One region of the Lysinibacillus sp. FSL M8-0134 genome, then DNA from elsewhere that is predicted to be linked to it. Evidence: predicted binding sites of a transcription regulator. Region 1 holds the regulator's gene; the other holds the start of a gene.
What was found. The regulator Rex, encoded in region 1, represses fermentation and respiration genes when NADH is low (regulators of the CRP and FNR family bind a similar motif). The targets are predictions, from matches to a motif close to TTGTGAAATATTTCACAA.
Positions count from the first base shown of each region.

Region 2: a site for Rex is predicted at 5,267-5,284, ahead of MKY49_RS19705 (cytochrome ubiquinol oxidase subunit I). Genes of this name have one in related genera too.

Region 1 covers NZ_JBBPAJ010000002.1:75,729-85,855, forward strand. The annotation lists gene groL (chaperonin GroEL) at 59-1,690, opposite strand; gene groES (co-chaperone GroES) at 1,819-2,103, opposite strand; gene MKY49_RS20170 (CPBP family intramembrane glutamic endopeptidase) at 2,274-3,038, shown strand; gene tatC (twin-arginine translocase subunit TatC) at 3,129-3,953, opposite strand; gene MKY49_RS20180 (twin-arginine translocase TatA/TatE family subunit) at 3,971-4,156, opposite strand; gene MKY49_RS20185 (redox-sensing transcriptional repressor Rex) at 4,323-4,958, opposite strand; gene MKY49_RS20190 (ABC transporter ATP-binding protein) at 5,210-7,150, shown strand; gene tsaD (tRNA (adenosine(37)-N6)-threonylcarbamoyltransferase complex transferase subunit TsaD) at 7,583-8,599, opposite strand; gene rimI (ribosomal protein S18-alanine N-acetyltransferase) at 8,599-9,051, opposite strand; gene tsaB (tRNA (adenosine(37)-N6)-threonylcarbamoyltransferase complex dimerization subunit type 1 TsaB) at 9,044-9,751, opposite strand; gene tsaE (tRNA (adenosine(37)-N6)-threonylcarbamoyltransferase complex ATPase subunit type 1 TsaE) at 9,748-10,127, opposite strand, start outside.
Region 2 covers NZ_JBBPAJ010000001.1:3,858,646-3,868,772, forward strand. The annotation lists gene MKY49_RS19680 (DNA-methyltransferase) at 1-409, opposite strand, end outside; gene MKY49_RS19685 (helix-turn-helix domain-containing protein) at 430-618, opposite strand; gene rlmD (23S rRNA (uracil(1939)-C(5))-methyltransferase RlmD) at 1,035-2,402, opposite strand; gene cydS (cytochrome bd oxidase small subunit CydS) at 2,512-2,634, opposite strand; gene MKY49_RS19700 (cytochrome d ubiquinol oxidase subunit II) at 2,648-3,673, opposite strand; gene MKY49_RS19705 (cytochrome ubiquinol oxidase subunit I) at 3,670-5,016, opposite strand; gene MKY49_RS19710 (hypothetical protein) at 5,427-6,242, shown strand; gene MKY49_RS19715 (diacylglycerol kinase) at 6,166-7,080, opposite strand; gene MKY49_RS19720 (thioredoxin family protein) at 7,153-7,716, opposite strand; gene gatB (Asp-tRNA(Asn)/Glu-tRNA(Gln) amidotransferase subunit GatB) at 7,873-9,300, opposite strand; gene gatA (Asp-tRNA(Asn)/Glu-tRNA(Gln) amidotransferase subunit GatA) at 9,302-10,127, opposite strand, start outside.

The DNA of each region.
Region 1 (10,127 bases):
AAGCCTCTACTAATTCACTATGTTTAGCCTTACATACCTAACGAAAGGGGTAAGGTTCTTACATCATTCCAGGCATACCGCCCATACCGCTCATATCTGGCATTGCTGGTGCTGCTTCAGGGATATCAGCAACAACTGCTTCTGTTGTTAAGAATAATGCTGCAACAGATGCTGCGTTTTGTAGCGCTGAGCGAGTTACTTTCGCTGGGTCTACTACGCCTGCCTCTACCATGTTTACCCATTCGCCAGTAGCTGCATTGAAACCAATGCCCACTTCTTCACGTTTTAGGCGATCCACGATGATAGAGCCCTCTAGACCAGCGTTATTAGCAATTTGGCGAACTGGTTCTTCTAAAGCACGTAGAACAATTTTCACACCTGTAGCTACATCGCCTTCTACAGCTTCAGCTGCTTTTTCCACAGCACCATAGACGTTAAGAAGAGCTGTACCACCACCTGATACGATACCTTCTTCAACAGCAGCACGAGTAGAGTTAAGCGCATCTTCAATACGAAGTTTACGTTCTTTTAGCTCTGTTTCAGTTGCAGCACCAACTTTAATGACTGCTACACCACCTGCTAATTTTGCAAGACGTTCTTGTAATTTTTCTTTATCGAATTCTGAAGTTGTTTCAGCAAGTTGTGAACGGATTTGAGTAATACGTGCTTCAATTGCGTCTGCACCGCCTACACCTTCAACAATTGTTGTGTTATCTTTTGTCACAACAACTTTTGCTGCACGACCAAGTGAAGAAATATCAGCTGATTTTAGGTCTAAGCCTAATTCTTCTGTAATCACTTGCCCACCAGTTAAGATAGCGATATCTTCTAGCATTGCTTTACGACGATCACCGAAGCCAGGTGCTTTTACTGCTACAGCATTAAATGTACCACGAAGCTTGTTCACTACAAGTGTTGCAAGAGCTTCACCTTCAACATCTTCAGCAATAATTAACAGTGGACGACCTTGTTGTACCACTTGTTCTAATAATGGTAATACTTCTTGGATGTTTGTGATTTTTTTATCAGTAATTAAAATGTATGGGTTATCAAGAACCGCTTCCATTTTATCTGTGTCTGTTACCATATAGTGTGAAGCATAGCCACGGTCAAATTGCATACCTTCTACTACATCTAATTCTGTTGTGAAGCCTTTAGACTCCTCGATTGTAATAACACCATCGTTACCAACTCGCTCCATTGCTTCAGCAATAAGTTGTCCAACTTCATCATCAGCAGCCGAAATAGCAGCGACTTGTGCAATTTCTTCTTTATTGCTTACAGGACGAGAAATCGCGTGTAATTCTGTAAGTGCAGCAGCAACTGCTTTATCAATACCTTTACGGATACCTACAGGATTTGCACCAGCTGTTACATTTTTCAAGCCTTCACGAATAATTGCTTGTGCTAATACTGTTGCTGTAGTTGTACCATCACCCGCAATTTCGTTTGTTTTAGAAGCAACTTCTGCTACTAATTTTGCTCCCATGTTTTCATATGGGTTTTCTAGCTCGATTTCTTTTGCAATTGTAACACCATCATTTGTAATTAGTGGTGAACCGAATTTTTTTTCTAATACAACATTACGTCCTTTTGGTCCTAATGTTACTTTCACTGCATTCGCTAATTTATCTACACCTTGTAACATTAATGAACGAGCGTCTTCTGAGAATTTAATATCTTTTGCCATGTGAATTTACCCTCCTGAAATGGAATATTCGTTAAGCTTCTTCAATATATTTATATCAATTTCACCTTATTGTCACTTATGTTAAGAAACAATAGGCAATCACCTTACTTAAGGTGCTTTACATGTTCTTATTCAATAATTGCAAGGATATCGCTTTCGCGTAAAATTAGGTATTCATTACCTTCAAATTTAACTTCTGTACCAGAGTACTTAGAGAAAATAATGTGGTCGTCAACTTTAACGTCAAGCTCTACACGTTGTCCGTTCTCTAATACACGACCTGTCCCAACTGCTACTACTTTACCCTCTTGTGGTTTTTCTTTTGCAGAGTCAGGTAGTACAATACCGAATGCAGATTTTTCTTCTACCTCGATTAGTTCAATTACAATACGATCTCCTAGTGGTCTTAACAAGTGAAACAACCTCCTAATAATAAATAATTGTTTAAATTTATTAGCACTCTATCTCAATGAGTGCTAACACAATTATTATGATAATCAATCGCTCTTTTTTTTGCAAGTCAGAACTTCGAAAAATTTTGTTTTCTTTCCATATTCCTCTACAATAGAAAGGAAGCATATAAATGGAAAGGATTTTGATTGTGACTAATTCTCAAAAAATAACGAAACATAAAAAAACAGCGCTGTATGTTTTGCTGATTTATATTCTTATGCAGATTTCAAGCAGATGGCTGCTCTTACCGTTCCATAAGCTCGTTATGAAGATAACTGGTCTAGCTTCTGAAAAAGCGGCCCCCATTACGCAAGGCTGGTATATTGCCCTTAGTTTTGCTGTTGCACTCATTTTGAGCTTAATCCTTACATCTCGTGATAAAGCCTTTTGGAACATTTATCAAGGAAAAAAGGAAACGATACCTCTCACGATTGTTTGGGGGATCATCGGCTTCTTCCTGGTGTTCTTTGGTCAAATGATTGGTGCCGCCATTGAAATGGCTGTTTTTGGTATCGAAGGAGGCTCCCAAAATACCGCAGATATCGTTGCTATAGCAAAAGGAGCTCCTATTGCTATATTAGCAATTGTAGTATTTGGGCCCATATTAGAAGAGTTTGTTTTCCGAAGAGTTATATTCGGTTCGCTTGTCCAAACAACAAATTTCTGGGTGGCCGCAATCGTAAGTGCTATATTCTTTGCGATTATCCATTTCGACTTCTCTCATATCTTGCTTTATACTATTTGTGGTTTAATCTTTGCCTTTTTGTATCACAAAACAAAACGTATTTGGACTTCTATTATTGCACACGTCATGCTCAATGGTTTTGTAACACTTGTACAATTCTATGCAGAACCATTGCAAAAGTTTCTTCAAGAACTAGAAAAAATGCAATAATTTTTTGTAAAGCTATGTAAATTTATTGAAAAAAGGAATTGTAACAAAAAAAAAGCTCGATGCCTTTATTTTGGCATCGAGCTTTATTTATTACTGTTGATTGAATTCTTCTATTTGTCTTCTTTGCTGTTCAAGTGCCTCTTCAATCTGACGCTTTTGCTCAGCTTCCTGCTCTTCTTTTAATCGGATCTCCTCAGATTTAAGGTATTTTTTATAACCAATCCGAGAAATCATAATACTAATTTCATACAAAATAAACAAAGGTACCGAAACCATTAAATGTGACGCCAGCTCAGGCGGTGCAATGATAGCAGCACAGACGAATAAAGCAAAGTATGAATATTTACGGATACGTATTAACAAGTCAGGATTTAAAAGCCCAATTCGAGAAAAGAATAATACAACAATTGGTAACTGGAAAAGGAAACCAAACGGTATTGTGAGCTTAAACAAAAATGTAAAATACTCATGTATACCAATGGTTTGCTGTATGTCTAAATCATTTGATAAATTCATCATGAATTTTATGACATACGGGAATAGCAAAAAGTATGAAAAGGATAACCCTGCGATAAACAATAAAAATGAATACGGTATATAGCTTAAGGTTGCTCTTCGTTCTACCTCCCTTAGTCCAGGGCTAATAAACGACCATAATTGATACATTAACACAGGCGATGAAAGAATAAATGCTATTAAAAATACAATTTGGATATAAATTGCAAGCGGTGTTACTACGTCAAATGCATGGAGCTCTATATTATATTTTGCTCCAGTAGCTTGAAGGTATTTTACAAGCGGCTTTGCGACGAAAAAACCGCCAGCCATAGCTAGAACAAAGAAAACGGCAACAATGAACAGCCGTTTTCTTAATTCTTCTATATGCTCAATAACAGTTAGATCTTTTGGATTCATTCCTCAAACATCCTAACTTACTTATCTAGTTCTTTCTTTTTCTTATCATCATCATCTTCGTCTGCTAAACCTTTAGTAGCATTTTTGAATTCACGTAGTGTTGAACCAAATGCCTTACCAAGCTCTGGTAACTTTTTAGGACCAAAAATTAGTAACGCGACAACTCCGATAATAATGAGGCTCATAGGACCAATACCACCCATTACAGCCACCTCCTCTTTATATCCATCATTTTAACGCATAATTCGCCATTTTGCTAACTAATTATATGTGAAAGTTTTTCGTCACTCTCACAGTTTTTACCGCCTTTTATTTACAATTTCTATTTGACAGAAACGGTGAACTACACTTAAAAAATATGTATAATTTTCACTCTTCCTGATTACGAATTAAATAAATAAGCGCTTGCAATTCTACCGATAAATCAATAGTTAAGAGTTGCATTCTATCAGGTACTGTTAACCGCTCTGGTGTAAAGTTCAAAATGCCCTTTGCATCCATTGCCGCTAAGCGATCTGCCATTTTTTGTGCAGAGCGTGGCGAAACGGTTAAAATGGCAAGCTCTGCGCCATACTCCGCATATTTCTCCTCCAATAAATCTGGATGAAAAACAGGAATATTGCTAATCATTTTGCCATCCTTAGGCGCTTTTGAATCAAAAGCTACGACAATATGGGTATTATGGTTTTTTTGAAAATTATATTTTAATAATGCACTGCCCAAATTCCCCACGCCAATTAACGCTACTTTTGTTGTTTCATGCTGATCAAGCGTCTGGCTAAAAAATTGTAATAGATGCTGCACATCGTAGCCATAGCCTTTCTTCCCTAGAGCACCAAAGTAAGAAAAATCACGGCGAATGGTTGCAGAATCTATTTTCATCGCTTCGCTCAGTTCCTTTGACGATATACGTTCCATACCTTCTTGTGCAAAGTTTTGAATAAATCGATAGTACAGAGGAAGTCTTTTTGTAGTGGCTTGTGGAATTTTTAATTCTTGTTTCAAACTTTTTCCTCCTTACAATGTACCTCAGTCCATTTTACTTTATATAACTAATAATTTTAATACATTCATCCTGAACTATATACTAAATTTTTGCTTACCCTCTAGTATTTCTCTTTAGTTAACGGCGCTTTTACGCAGCTAACTAAAAAGAAATCGTTTCAATCTTACATGACTGCTAGGAATAAGTAAAGCACCGACATTGCACGTAGATCGTTCATCCATTAAACTAAGGTAGAATTGAGGTGTCAAGAATGATTGTTTTACAGGTCAATCAACTAACAAAATCCTTTCTTGCAGATGAAATTTTAAGTGGCGTTAAATTAGAAGTTCAACACCGTGATCGCGTTGCCTTAGTAGGGCGAAACGGTGCAGGTAAATCGACATTATTAAAAATAATCGCTGGTCAAATGTCCTATGATTCAGGCGATATCATTATTCCAAAGGATATTCAGATTGGTTATTTAGAGCAGCATGCTGGATTAAATTCTACACTAACTATTTGGGATGAAATGATGACAATTTTCGAATCACTTTTAGCCCAAGAGCAAACACTACGCTCGCTCGAACAGCGAATGGCTGATCCTGCAGTATACGAAAATCCAACTGTCTATGCGAAAGTTATGTCTGAATACGATCAATTACAACATAATTTTAAGGATGCTGGTGGTTATCAATATGAGTCAGACATTCGCTCAGTACTTCATGGAATGCAGTTCTATCCAGAAGACTATGATAAACCAATTAGCTCACTATCCGGCGGACAGCGCACACGTTTAGCACTTGCTAAGCTCTTGCTTAGTAAACCTGATCTGTTAATTCTCGATGAGCCTACAAACCATTTAGATATCGAAACATTATCATGGTTGGAATCCTACTTAAAGAGCTATGAAGGCGCTATTTTAATTGTTTCCCATGACCGCTATTTCTTAGACCAAGTTGTTTCTATTGTCTATGAAGTATCCCGCCATCGTGTCACTAAATACACAGGTAATTATAGTGCTTATTTAGATGAAAAAGCTAAAAACTACGAACGAGATGTTAAGCTCTATGAACGTCAGCAAGACGAAAAGGCCAAGCTAGAGGATTTTATTCAAAAGAATATTGCTCGTGCCTCCACAACAAAAATGGCACAGAGTCGACGTAAAATGCTTGAACGAACTGAGTGGATGGATTCACCAGACGGTGATGAAAAATCTGCTAGTTTCGGTTTTACTATTGAAAGACAAAGTGGTAATGATGTTTTATCAGTTGATGATTTAACAATCGGCTATAATCTTCCTATTTCTAATGGCATCAACCTCCGAACTTTTCGCGAAGACCGGATAGCGCTTGTAGGTCCTAACGGGGTTGGTAAATCGACATTATTAAAAACAATTGTGAAAGACTTACCACCTATTTCAGGCGATATTCGCTATGGTACAAATGTACAAATTGGTTATTATGATCAAGAGCAAGCCAAGCTCTCAAGCAATAAAAGTGTCTTGAAAGAGCTATGGGATGAATGGCCGCTCATGAATGAAAAAGATGTTCGCACCGTATTGGGGCGTTTCCTTTTTAGTGGAGAAGATGTAGACAAAGTCGTATCCTCTTTATCTGGTGGAGAAAAAGCACGACTTGCTCTCGCTAAATTAATGTTGCAAAAGGCAAATTTTTTAATCTTGGATGAGCCTACAAACCACCTAGACTTAGATAGTAAAGAAGTGCTGGAAAATGCGTTAATCGATTATCCTGGCACGCTTCTATTTGTCTCACATGACCGCTACTTCATTAATCGGATTGCGACAAAAGTTGTTGAATTATCTGGAACTGGGTCATTTGAATATTTAGGTGACTATGATTATTATGTGGAGAAAAAACAGGAACTATTGGAGCTAGCTCAAATGAAGGCAGCTTCTCAACCACAAGTACAGCAAGACCTTCCTGATAAAACTTCCACCTCTAAAATTGATAAAGAAGCAAAAAAACGTGAACGTCAAATTAAACGTTCTATCGAAGATTTAGAAGGTAAAATGCAAGAAACAACAGCTATTGTTGAAAATCTAGAGGAAGCCCTTTGCAACCCTGCTATTTTCACTGACCATGAAAAAATTTCACAGCTACAAAATGAATTAGCCACTGCTAAAGAACAGCATGAGCTATTGGAATTAGAATGGCTTGAGTTGAATGAGGAATTAGAAAATATTAATATGTAATTTGATTTAAGCCATATGCCTTCACATATGGCTTTTTTCTTTACTCCTCTTTATTTTTCATATATATTGGTCAAGTGCTATTTTTCGACAAAAAATGCCCACAGTTTTATACACACTAAAAATCTAGTAATACCAACATATCAACAGAGTTTTCCACATTGTCCACAACCAAAATTTATTTTATCCACATATATTCACGTAAAAAGAGCTACTATATATTGAATAATCACAAGTTATGCACAAGTTATCAACATTTTGTGCATAAGTACGCGTGTTCGCTATTTAGTTCAGTACTTTACCTGTGGATAATTTTCTGAAAAATTTGTCAATTAAACTTAAATAGTACCTATTCTCTTAGCATCATTCTTATATTATCTACATATTTTCGACAATCAAAAAGAGATATCTAAAAAATAGATACCTCTTTCATCTCTACACCCAGGATTTTAACTCCATTCCTGGACGTCCATTCATCGTTAAATTTCCTCTAACGCCCGCTTCCAACATTGGCATAGCTGCAGCACCGATCATCGCCGCATTATCCGTACACAATTTAAGTGGTGGTACAAAAAACGGAATACCTTCCTTTGAAAATACAGCCTCTAATGAAGCACGCAAGCCTTTATTCGCAGCTACACCGCCTGCTGCAATGACCTGTTTCACTCGATATTGTCGAGCAGCTCGCAACGTTTTAGCAGTTAATACTTCTACAACACTTTCCTGGAAGCCTTTTGCAACAGCTGCAGGTGAAATGTCTTCACCTCTTTGATCCATATTATGTTTATAATTAATGACGGCTGATTTTAAGCCACTAAAACTAAAATCGTAAGAATCCTCTTCTAGCCATACCCTTGGAAATGGAACAGCCTCTTCGCCCTCATGAGCAAGCTGATCAATACGTGGGCCACCTGGGTAAGGTAAATTTAATACACGTGCCACTTTATCATAGGCTTCTCCAGCTGCATCATCTCGCGTTTCACCAATGACCTCGAAAGAACCATGTTCCTTCATATAGACAAGCTCTGTATGACCACCTGATACGACAAGTGCTAATAAGGGAAATTCCATTGGCTGAACGAGTGCATTTGCATAAATATGACCCGCAATATGATGTACACCAACAATCGGCAAGTTGTTTGCAAAAGCAAAAGCCTTAGCCGCATTAATGCCAATCAACAAGGCCCCTACTAGACCAGGACCCTCTGTAACAGCAACCGCATCTAAATCTTCTGGCTTTAACTTAGCTTGTGCTAATGCCTCTTCTATCACCATTGTAATTTGTTCGACATGATGACGTGAGGCAATTTCAGGTACAACGCCACCAAATCGCTTATGACTTTCTATTTGAGAAGCAACCACATTCGATACGATTTCATGTCCATTTCGAATGATTGCTGCTGCTGTTTCATCACAGCTCGATTCTATTGCTAATATCAATCCATTTTTCATTATAAATTCACCCACATGACAAGGGCATCCTCCCCGTTATCAGTATAATAGCCTTTACGTATGCCACCATCTTGGAACTGTAGCTTGCGATAAAGGTTTTGCGCAATGCTATTTGTCACACGTACCTCTAAAGTCATAACTTCCATTCCGTGTAAACGAGCTATTTGCATCGCCTCACGCATTAGCCCCTCGCCTATCCCTCGGCCACGTGCTGCTTCTATAACAGCTACATTTGTAATTTGGGCTGCATCTATAACCATCCACATGCCACAAAAACCAATAATAGTGTCATCTGCATCGATGGCTAATACATAGTGTGCATACTGATTTTCATGTACCTCATAGTAAAATGAATCTAGTGTCCATGGCACAGGAAAAGAAGCCACTTCAATTTCATAGACTGCAGGTACATCATCAGAGACCATTTTACGATAAGTTACAGTACTACTCATGTTCCTTCTCCTTCTGTTCTTTCAGCCAATTTGCCTCTGCTTCCGCAATACGTTTATATTGTGGGACAAAGTGATGGGTAGCTTCAACACTTGGAAGTTCCATTTTAGTCGCAACACGAATTACTTCCGCCGCTCGTGGCAAGTCAAGACTAAATGGTGCACGTACTGCTGTATCACCAAGAACTTCTACAATATTGTCCCAAAAAATATCTACATCTGTTCCCACAAACAAAATAGGTGCCTCTAATGCCTTCAAACGCTCTAATAAATCAGTGATATGTGTATGATAATCCTCGACAATAGCCTCTAATGCTTGGCCTTGATAAACGGCCGTATAGACATTGCCTCTTCTTGCGTCAAAAATTGGGCAAACCAACCCATTATATAAGGCGGCATTTGCAGCTAATGCCTTTAAACTAGATATCCCCACTAAAGGCTTCTGCAATGTCCATGCAAGGGTTTTGGCTAGCGTCACTCCTATACGGACACCTGTATAAGAACCTGGCCCTTCAGATACGGCAATTGCATCCAATTCGTTTGGTTTAATACCTACTCGAGCTAGTATCTCCTCAATAGCTGGCATCGCACCTGCTGAATGGGTTAATTTTATATTTTGTATCATTTCGGCCACCACTTTGCCATCCTTCACAACTGCAACAGAAAGCGGTGTATTCGCTGTTTCTATTCCTAACCAAATCATTTCATTAGCTCCTCACATAGTGCCTCATAGCGTTCCCCACGAGGTAATAACACAAAGCGTCGTTCATTTTCTCCGATTCGGTAAATCTCTATCGCCAAGCGATCCTGTGGCAAATCTTGTTCAATTAAATGTGCCCATTCGATCACTGATACCGCATCTCCATAAAACAATTCATCCCAACCAAGATCCTCATCACTTTCTGCTAACCGATAGACATCTAAATGATTAAAGGGTAACCTTCCCTCATACTGCTTAACAATCGTAAAAGTTGGGCTGTTGACTGTTCTTTTGACTCCAAGTCCCTTCGCTAAAGCTTTTGTAAATGTTGTCTTACCAGCGCCTAGATCCCCCTCTAATGTTATGGTGTCTTGCGCTT
Region 2 (10,127 bases), on a different contig from region 1:
ATGCTTCAGTTGAATTGACAAAATGGAGGTTCATATTTCGTGGCATTGGATTTAACTTATGCCAAATACCTGTAGTCTTATAATAAAATCCACTTTTTTCTGCAAGCCTAATCAACGTTTCAACTTTAATAATTGCCATGAAGACAATCATAGAACCACCTTTTTTTAATACCCTAGCAGACTCCATAAAAAAGTTGTCCATTGACTTTTGCCAATCATCAAAGTCAAGGTCATCCCAACCAGCTGCTCCAAAAAAGTTTTCTCTCATTTTCACAAGATTAGTATCTCTATTTTTCATAAAATTCCCTAAATTATATGGGGGATCGGTTATTATCAAATCAACAGATGCATCGTCTAGTTGCTTCATCGTTTCGATACAATCACCGTTGTATAAACGTATTTCTGCCATAAAGCTCTTCCTTCCAAAACTTATTCTATCGCACTTTTTCCACTCTTGACCCATTCATCAACTTCTGAAAGTTTAAACTTCCACTGCCGACCAATTTTATGAGCAGGGATATCGGTTTTTTTTATCCAATTTCGAATTGTATCTTTTGTAACACCTAAATACTCTGAAATTTCCTCAAGGTTTGACCATTTTTCATTCATCTCATTCATTTCTTTCACCTCGGATATCAAACTGGTGATAATAATTATAGTAATCTATTATAACATAAAAACCTATGAATATAAATTTTTTAATATAAAATCGCAATATTAAATATGGTTTAATGGTAATAGATATGAATTAGCGTTGATACATACTGTTTATATTAAATAATTATTGTTTCAATGCCATCTATCAAATCAAACACATATAGTTAGGACATTTGTTATTTATTACATCTATCCTATCTCCACACCCTACAAAATTATCCATCCTATCTCCTCAACCCTCTACCGATTTCCACAGTCGATATGTTTACTTAATAAATAAAAACAAGGGTTTTCGAGACTCAGAATATCCTCCGCACAACCGGCAGAATGTTTCCCAATCTCGAAAACCCTTTATTTATCAATGCTTTGAATAGACCCTATTTCTCCACCCGTGACATCAAGACAACACACTCAACGTGCGTCGAATGCGGGAACATATCTACTGGCTGAATTTCCTGTGTTTGATAGCCACCATCCTCCAAAATACGAAGGTCGCGTGCTAATGTGGCTGGGTTACAGGATACATAAACTACCCGTTTTGGACGCTGTTCTAAAATTGTTTTTAGAAGTGCTTCATCGCAGCCTTTGCGTGGTGGATCCACAACAAGCACATCCGCTTCTTTGCCTTCTTTATACCATCTCGGAATAACTTCCTCTGCAGGGCCTGCCTCAAAATAAGTATTTGTAAAACCATTGAGTACTGCGTTGCGTTTGGCATCTTCAATTGCTTGTGGGACAATTTCAACTCCCATGACTGCCTTTGCTTTTTGTGCAAGGAATAAAGAAATCGTACCAATTCCACAATACGCATCAATGACGCGTTCATCACCCTGCAAGTCAGCATAATCCAGTGCTTGTTTGTAGAGGACCTCTGTTTGCTCTGGGTTGACTTGATAGAAGGAGCGAGCTGAAATTTCAAAGCGTACGTCGCCAATTGTATCTATAATGACATCCTTGCCCCAAAGGTTGATCGTGTCATCACCAAAAATCACATTGGTTTTCTCACTATTTACATTTTGCATAATTGATGTGACATTCGGAACAAGCTTTTGAATCACTGTAATGGCTGCCTCTTTTTGAAACTTTTTCTTTTTGGTCACGAGGACAACCATGACTTCTCCTGTTGCTCGTGCCTTTCGAATGACAACATGACGTAGCATTCCTTCATGTGTATGTTCGTTGTAAGGACGAATCCCTATCGCGTTTAATTCTTTTTTCAAGCTAGCTAGAATTGCATCTGCTTCTCCTGTTTGAATTAAGCAACGTTCCATATCGACAATGCTATGTGTTTTTGTTTTATAAAATCCTGCAATCGCTTGACCTGACTCATTTTCAGAGAAAGGAATTTGCGCTTTATTACGATAATGCCAAGGCTCTTTCATTCCTTTTACAGGAAGAACTGGTGCATCAATTTTACCAATGCGCTGCATCACATTACGCACCATATTTTCTTTCCATTTTAGCTGTCCTTCATAGGATAAATGCTGTAATTGACAACCGCCACATTGTTTGAAATAGGCACAAGGTGCTTCCACTCGGTCTGGTGATGGCTCGATAATTTCTACCACTTTTGCAAAGCCATAATTTTTTAAGGTTTTCATCACATGGATTTCGGCTGTTTCGTTTGGTAGAGCGCCTTGTATAAATAATGGATATCCCTCAACCTTAGCGACACCATTACCATCATGCGTTAAATCTTCTATATAAACAGTAAGTCGTTCATTTTTTTTCACGGGTGCTGACATTCGTACATCCTCCATTTCAATCTCCTTATTGTAGCATGTGTTGGCGAATGAAAAAAGAACAAGACTTGCCGTCATCATTTCTCTTGTAGCTCACTTAAAAAAAGAGCCGCTACTCGCGACTCTTTCCTTGCTCTTTAGTAATATGATAATCCCTTGGTGCCCACCAAAAAGCACACAAGATACCAAGAATGACGACAATAAAAGGCGCATAAAAAATTAAAAAACTTTGCATAATTGATTTCCTCCTATGCGTGATTGTCTTCTTTTCCTGTCACATAATTTTTATTGAATAAGAATAATTTCATCAATAAATAAAGTGAAGGGAGAAGAAGACACAGCCCTAAAATAAATGCGATGACTAAAGCAATCGCCATTTGTGTGCTTGTGAAGCTATCGTAAATTGTTAAATACGGATACAGTAAATATGGATATTGCGCAATACCATATGCAAAGAAAGCTACTGCAAATTGAGCAATAAGAAGACCAACTGCGAGACCGTATTTTTTACGCATCGCAATGAGTATGACTGTGATGATAAATAAAACAGCTGAAATCGCAAACATCCACCATAAATTAACCATGTGGCTAAAACTTTCTGGATTGATGGATTTCATTTCATACATAATGCCAAGTGCACTAATCATAAGCGGTGCTGCCCACACAAGTGCATATTTTCTCATCAGTTTCGTTGCTTCTTTGTCATTTGCTTTATGGGCATACCAAGTTAAAAATACAGCCGATATATACAATACAGCAGCGATACTTAGCACTACGATACTCCATGCAAATGGACTTGTATATAAAGTCCAATAGTTTAGCACAGGTTGCCCTTCGACTAGATCAACATAGCCTCCACCCGCAATGGCAAAGACCACAGACAAGGAAGCGGGAATTAATAAACCTGCCACACCATATGTCAGTGTATATCCTATATGTCCTCGTGTTCCATAGGATTCAAAGGCATAGTAGGAGCCTCGAATTGCCAATAACACAAGTGAAATACTGACTGGTACAAGTAAAATCGTTCCGTAATAAAAAGCAGTTTGCGGGAAAAATCCTACGATTCCTACAAAGAAGAATACTAAAAAGACATTAGTTACTTCCCAGACTGGCGATAAATAACGTTTAATAATATCTGTTAAAATGTGATTTTTACCAATAAGGAGACTATAGGCGTTAAAGAAGCCAGCACCAAAATCAATTGATGCGACAATCACATAGCCAAATAGAAAAATCCATAATACTGAAATACCTAATATCTCTAACGTCATAGAATGTCACCGCCTTTTTCAGAGTGACGATCTTCAATCTCACGTTCGATTGGATTCTTTTTAAACATTCGTACCAATACAACAATACTTCCTACAGCTAATACAGCATAAACACCTGCAAATAATAGCATCATTAAATCCACATGATCACTCGTAGTAGCTCCTTCTGGTGTACGCATCAAACCATAAAGTATCCATGGTTGTCGTCCCACTTCTGCAAGCCACCATCCCGCTTCAATGGCGATGATGGACAGTGGTCCTCCCGCTACAATAATCCATCTATACCATCGTGAATGAATAAACTGCCATCCCCGTGCCTTCCCTACAACATAAAGTAATGAAACTAGCACCATAAACATACCGATGGAAACCATGATATCGAAGAGATAATGAATATAGAGTGGTGGTAGATCCTCTTCCGCAAATTGATCTAAGCCGATTACCTCTGCATTAGGATTAAAATGTGCAAGAATGCTTAAAGCATACGGAATTTTGATTGCATATTTTACTTCTTCTCCCTCTAATACACCAAATAGTACAAGAGAAGCTTTCCCTTCTGTTTCAAAATGCCATTCTGCTGCGGCTAGTTTTTCCGGTTGATATTCGGCTAAGTATTTTCCTGAAAAATCTCCAATGACAGCTGCTGCTATAGAGAAGATCAAGCCAATTTTCATTAATAAAAGTAATGATTTTTTATGGTATATATGCTTAGAACCTTTTAGCATTCTAAATCCTGCAATAGCTGCTAGCACAAATGCCGATGTCATATACGCTGTGACAAGCACATGTGCCACCTTTGTCGGCATGGCCGGGTTAAACATTGCAAGAAAAGGTTGAATATTAACAAGCTCACCGTCTACAATATCGAATCCTCTCGGCGCATTCATAAAAGCATTAACGATTGTAATGAATACAGCTGACATCGATGCTCCCACTGCAACAGGGATTAACAACAGCATATGCTTTTTCTGACTATCAAAGCGGTCCCATGTATATAAATATATGCCCAAGAAGATTGCCTCAAAGAAAAATGCAAACGTTTCCATAAATAGTGGTAATGCAATGGTTTGACCAGCTAACTGCATAAAGTTAGGCCACAATAAAGAAAGTTGTAAGCCAATGGCAGTCCCCGTTACCACACCAACTGCCACAGTAATAACAAAACCACGCGCCCAACGTCTTGCCATTAAGATATAATGCTCATCATTCTTTTTATACCCAGTCCATTGTGCAATCATAATCATTAACGGGACACCCACACCAATCGTTGCATAAATAATATGGAACGATAATGTTAACTCCGTTAAGGCTCGACTCCAAAAGACTGCTGATTCATTAATCATCTCATTGCCCCCCTAACTTCCAAATATTCTTCCAAGAATGGAAAGTAGCATAATAATTGCAACACCAAAGCTTAGCCATATAAGCTTCTTTTCTTGTGACTTATACAAAGGCAACACTTCCTTTCCCTTATCCATACCCCCATTTTCCACTATTACAACGAAAAAAACCTTAATAACGGCCTGAAATTTCAGCCTATTATTAAGGTTTCAAATTTTGTTCAAGTAATATACGCACATTCGCCAAACATTTTTCTAAATTCATTCACAATTCCAGTTCTAAATGATAAAACCGGGATTTCATTGGATTTTATTCTAGTCAGGGAAAATGGATAGAATTGATTTTCAGGAATTTTCTTGCTTCGTAAGTTTCTTTTGATTGTATATTGAAGTTAATTGGGGTGAGCTTTCTTTTGGAGCGGGTCCTATACTTTTATGAGCGCTTTTGGTTTCCTTTTGATCGGCTTCTCTTCACTTTGGAGCACTTTCGACTTACTTTTGAGCGGGTGCCACACTTTTATGAGCGCTTCTGGCTTCCGTTCGAGCGGGTGCCACACCTTTTTGAGCGCTTCCGACTTACTTTTGAGCGGGTCCTACACTTTTATGAGCGCTTCCGGCTTCCGTTCGAGCGGGTCCTATACTTTTATGAGCGCTTTTGCCTTCCTTTTGAGCGGCTTCTCTTCACTTTGGAGCACTTTCGACTCCCTTATGAGCGGGTGCCGCACTTTTATGAGCGCTTCCGGCTTCCTTTTGAGCGGGTGCCACACTTTTATGAGCGCTTCCGCCTTCCTTTCGAGCGGGTGCCACACTTTTATGAGCGCTTCTGGCTTCCGTTCGAGCGGGTGCCACACCTTTTTGAGCGCTTCCGGCTTCCTTTTGAGCGGGTGCCACACTTTTATGAGCGCTTCCGACTTACTTTTGAGCGGGTCCTACACTTTTATGAGCGCTTCCAGCTCCAGTTCGAGCGGGTCCTACACTTTTATGAGCGCTTTTGCCTTCCTTTCGAGCGGGTGCCACACCTTTTTGAGCGCTTCCGGCTTCCGTTCGAGCGGGTGCCACACTTTTATGAGCGCTTCCGGCTTCCTTTTGAGCGGGTGGCCACACATTATGAAAAAAGCTCATCCACACTATACTGGATGAGCTTTATAATATTTAAATTCGGTCTTCTTCTCGAATATCAGCAAGAGGAACAAAGATTTCAATATGACGCTTCAGGTTTTCAAATGTAGCAGGTGCGTCACCGCCATATTCGCCATCTAGGTTGAGATGTACCTCATTTTCAGTTGTCACTTTGACGACACTAGCTTTTTTGTAAATGACGCGATCATCATTCAGGTGCTCGCCTCTTAAGGCCATCGCAGCTAGTTGAATAAACTCTGGGAGGCTTACTTTTTTTAGTACTAGCAATGTAAAGTATCCATCATTAATGCTTGCATCAGGTGCTAGTTTTTCAAAGCCTCCAACTGAATTCGTTAATCCACATAGGAACATCATGGCATCACCGTCAAACACTTCGCCATCATATTCGATGCGCATGTGCGAGGCCTTAATTGAAGGGATCATTTCTACTGCCTTTAAATAATAAGCTAACTGACCAAGCATCGTTTTCATTTTACTTGGTACTTCATATGTTAGCTCCGTAATGCGTCCTCCAGCAGCAATATTGATAAAATAGCGTTCACCATTTAATAGACCCACATCAACAGGTAATGTGTCGCCTTGAATAATAATGTCTACTGCCTCATCAATATTTCGAGGAATATGCACGGCACGGGCAAAATCATTTGTAGTGCCCATCGGAATTAGACCAACTTTCGGACGGTTTTCAAATGGACTTACACCTGAAACAACTTCATTTAATGTGCCATCTCCACCAACTGCGATGATGATATCAAAACCGCGTTCTACCGCATTTTTTGCTGCAAGCGTTGCATCACCCTCACATGTTGTTGCGTGACAGGATGTTTCATAGCCTGCTACCTCTAGTTTTTCCAACACCTCTGGTAGATGTTTCTTAAACACTTCGCGTCCAGATGTAGGATTATAAATGATTCTTGCTCGTTTCATAACATACCTTCCTGCTTCATAAGATTCTATTTCATTCAACGAATTATACGTCGAAATGTTGCCATGCTTTTGTTATTTTTGTAAAGCGTTTGTTACCTGCTTTTTAAAATCCTCATAGACATACGTCCAGTATGTTTGATTCGAAATGTTTTCCTCTCGAATTTCTGCATATAAGGCTTTTTGAGCTTCTTCAAATGCTGGATCTTCCTTATCAGGTAAGCTCGCACGTTTTGTTACTACTAGTTCTTGTAATTCAGGTGCACGTGGTCCCCATTTACCAATAACCTCACCTGCATCATCTAATAGCAAGTAAATTGGGATCGCACGACCACCATTTGTTAGATAACGGTCAATAAGTTCTGTATCTGCATCACGGAAAACAGTACGCATCTCTAATCCTGCTGCTTCAGCAACACGACGAATAATTGGATTGTTTAACATTGCATCTCCGCACCAGTCTTCTGTGATTGTTAAAATTTTTGGTTGTTTGTTCTTTAACAATTCGATAAAACCATCATTTGTTGGCACTTCAAAGCCATCATAAATACGAAAGCTCTCTTCCTTCAGTGTAGACATATTGTCCATATATTGTTGTATTGAAATAGCTTCATTGAAATATTGTTGTTCTGTTTTCATTGGCTCGTCCCCCTTATTATTATCTATTCTATATTTTGCTATGAATACTCTTTTTAAACAACTATTAAGTATCGTGAATTTCAAATTTGTTACATTTATTAAAATTAATAGCCGAGGGAGCAAGAAGCTCTCTCGGCTATTATGTTACAACGAGTATTATCGTTTGGCAATTTCTTGTTGTAATAATTTATTAACCATTGGTGGATTGGCTTGGCCTTTTGTTGCTTTCATAATTTGACCAACTAAGAAGCCAATAGCACGATCCTTACCATTTTTGAAGTCTTCGATAGATTGAGCATTGTTATCTAAAACCTCTGTTACGATAGCTAGTAATGCACCCTCATCGGAAATTTGAACTAACCCTTTAGCTTTTACAATTTCCTGTGCAGAACCACCTTTTTCAACTAATTCAGCAAATACCTTTTTACCGATCTTAGAAGAAATTGTACCATCAGAAATTAATTTCACCATCTCAGCAAGGTTTTCTGGTGTTAATGCAGTATCTTTTAAGTCTTTTAATTCTGCATTTAAGTAAGCAGAAACATCACCCATTAGCCAGTTGGCAGATAGTTTTGCATCTGCACCATTTGCTACCATTGCCTCGAAGAAGTCTGAGATTTCTTTAGAAATAACAAGCACACCTGCATCATATGGTGTTAAGCCTAATTCCTCAACGTAACGTTTTTTACGTGCATCTGGAAGCTCAGGAATTTCAGATTTTACACGCTCTAACCATTCGTCATCAATAGAAAGACGAACTAAGTCTGGCTCTGGGAAGTAGCGGTAATCATCTGTTCCCTCTTTAACACGCATTAAAATTGTTTTACCTGTTTTTTCATCAAAACGACGTGTTTCTTGCTCAATCACGCCACCTGATAATAATACATCTGCTTGGCGTAATTCTTCATGCTCTAAACCACGACGAACATAGTTGAAGGAGTTGAGGTTTTTAAGCTCTGTTTTTGTTCCAAACTCTTCTTGACCATAAGGACGAATAGAAATGTTGGCATCACAACGAAGTGATCCTTCTTCCATCTTACAGTCAGATACTTCTGTATATTGGATAATTGATTTTAATTTTTCAAGGTAAGCATACGCTTCGTTTGGTGTACGAATGTCTGGCTCTGAAACGATTTCTACTAGTGGTGTTCCTTGACGGTTAAAGTCAACTAATGAATGATCACCAGCATGTGAAAGTTTACCAGCATCTTCTTCCATATGAAGACGTGTAATACCAATACGTTTTGTATAGCCGTCTACTTCAATATCAATCCAGCCATTTTTACCGATTGGTTTATCAAATTGTGAGATTTGATAAGCTTTCGGATTATCTGGATAGAAGTAGTTTTTACGGTCAAACTTTGTTTCTTGCTCGATTTCCATGTTTAGTGCAAGAGCTGCACGCATTGCGAAATCTACCACATTTTTATTAAGTACTGGTAGGACACCAGGATAGCCTAAGTCGATTACTGTTGTATTTGTATTTGGTTCAGCACCGAAGTGAGCAGGTGCTGGTGAGAAGATTTTTGAGTTAGTTTTCAACTCAACGTGTACTTCTAAACCAATGACTGTTTCAAAGTTCATGTTATTTTCCCTCCCACATTTGTGGAACTTCTTTATGGAACTCCGTTGCTTGTTCAAAAGCATGAGCTACACGGTAAATAGTTGCTTCATCGAAGTATTTACCGATAATTTGTAAACCTAGTGGTAAGCCATTTTCAAAGCCACATGGAATAGAAATGGCTGGTACGCCTGCTAAGTTCATCGGGATTGTTAAAATATCGTTGGCATACATTGTCATAGGATCATCAACGTTTTCACCAATTTTGAAAGCTGGTGTTGGAGATGTTGGTCCAATGATTACGTCAAAGTCTTCAAATACTTTGTCGTAGTCTGCTTTGATCAGTGTACGTGCTTGTTGTGCTTTTTTATAATAGGCGTCATACGTACCAGCACTTAATGAGTAAGTTCCTAGCATAATACGACGTTTTACTTCATCACCAAATCCTTGTGCACGTGTTTCTTTATAAAGATCCATTAAATTAGTAACGTTTTCTGCACGGAAACCATAACGGATACCATCGAAACGGGATAAGTTAGAAGACGCTTCAGATGAAGAAAGGATATAGTACGCTGCAAGTGCATATTTCGAATGAGGAAGAGATACTTCTTCTACTGTAGCACCTAAGCCTTTTAATACTTCTAATGCAGCAAGCACTGATTGACGTGCTGCTTCGCCAACACCCTCACCAAGGAATTCTTTTGGTACAGCGATACGTAAACCTTTTACATCACCAGTAAGAGCTGCTGCATAATTTGGCACCTCTACGTTTGCAGAAGTAGAATCATTTGGATCTAAACCTGCAATCGCTTCAAGTAATAGCGCATTATCTTCAACATTGCGTGTAATT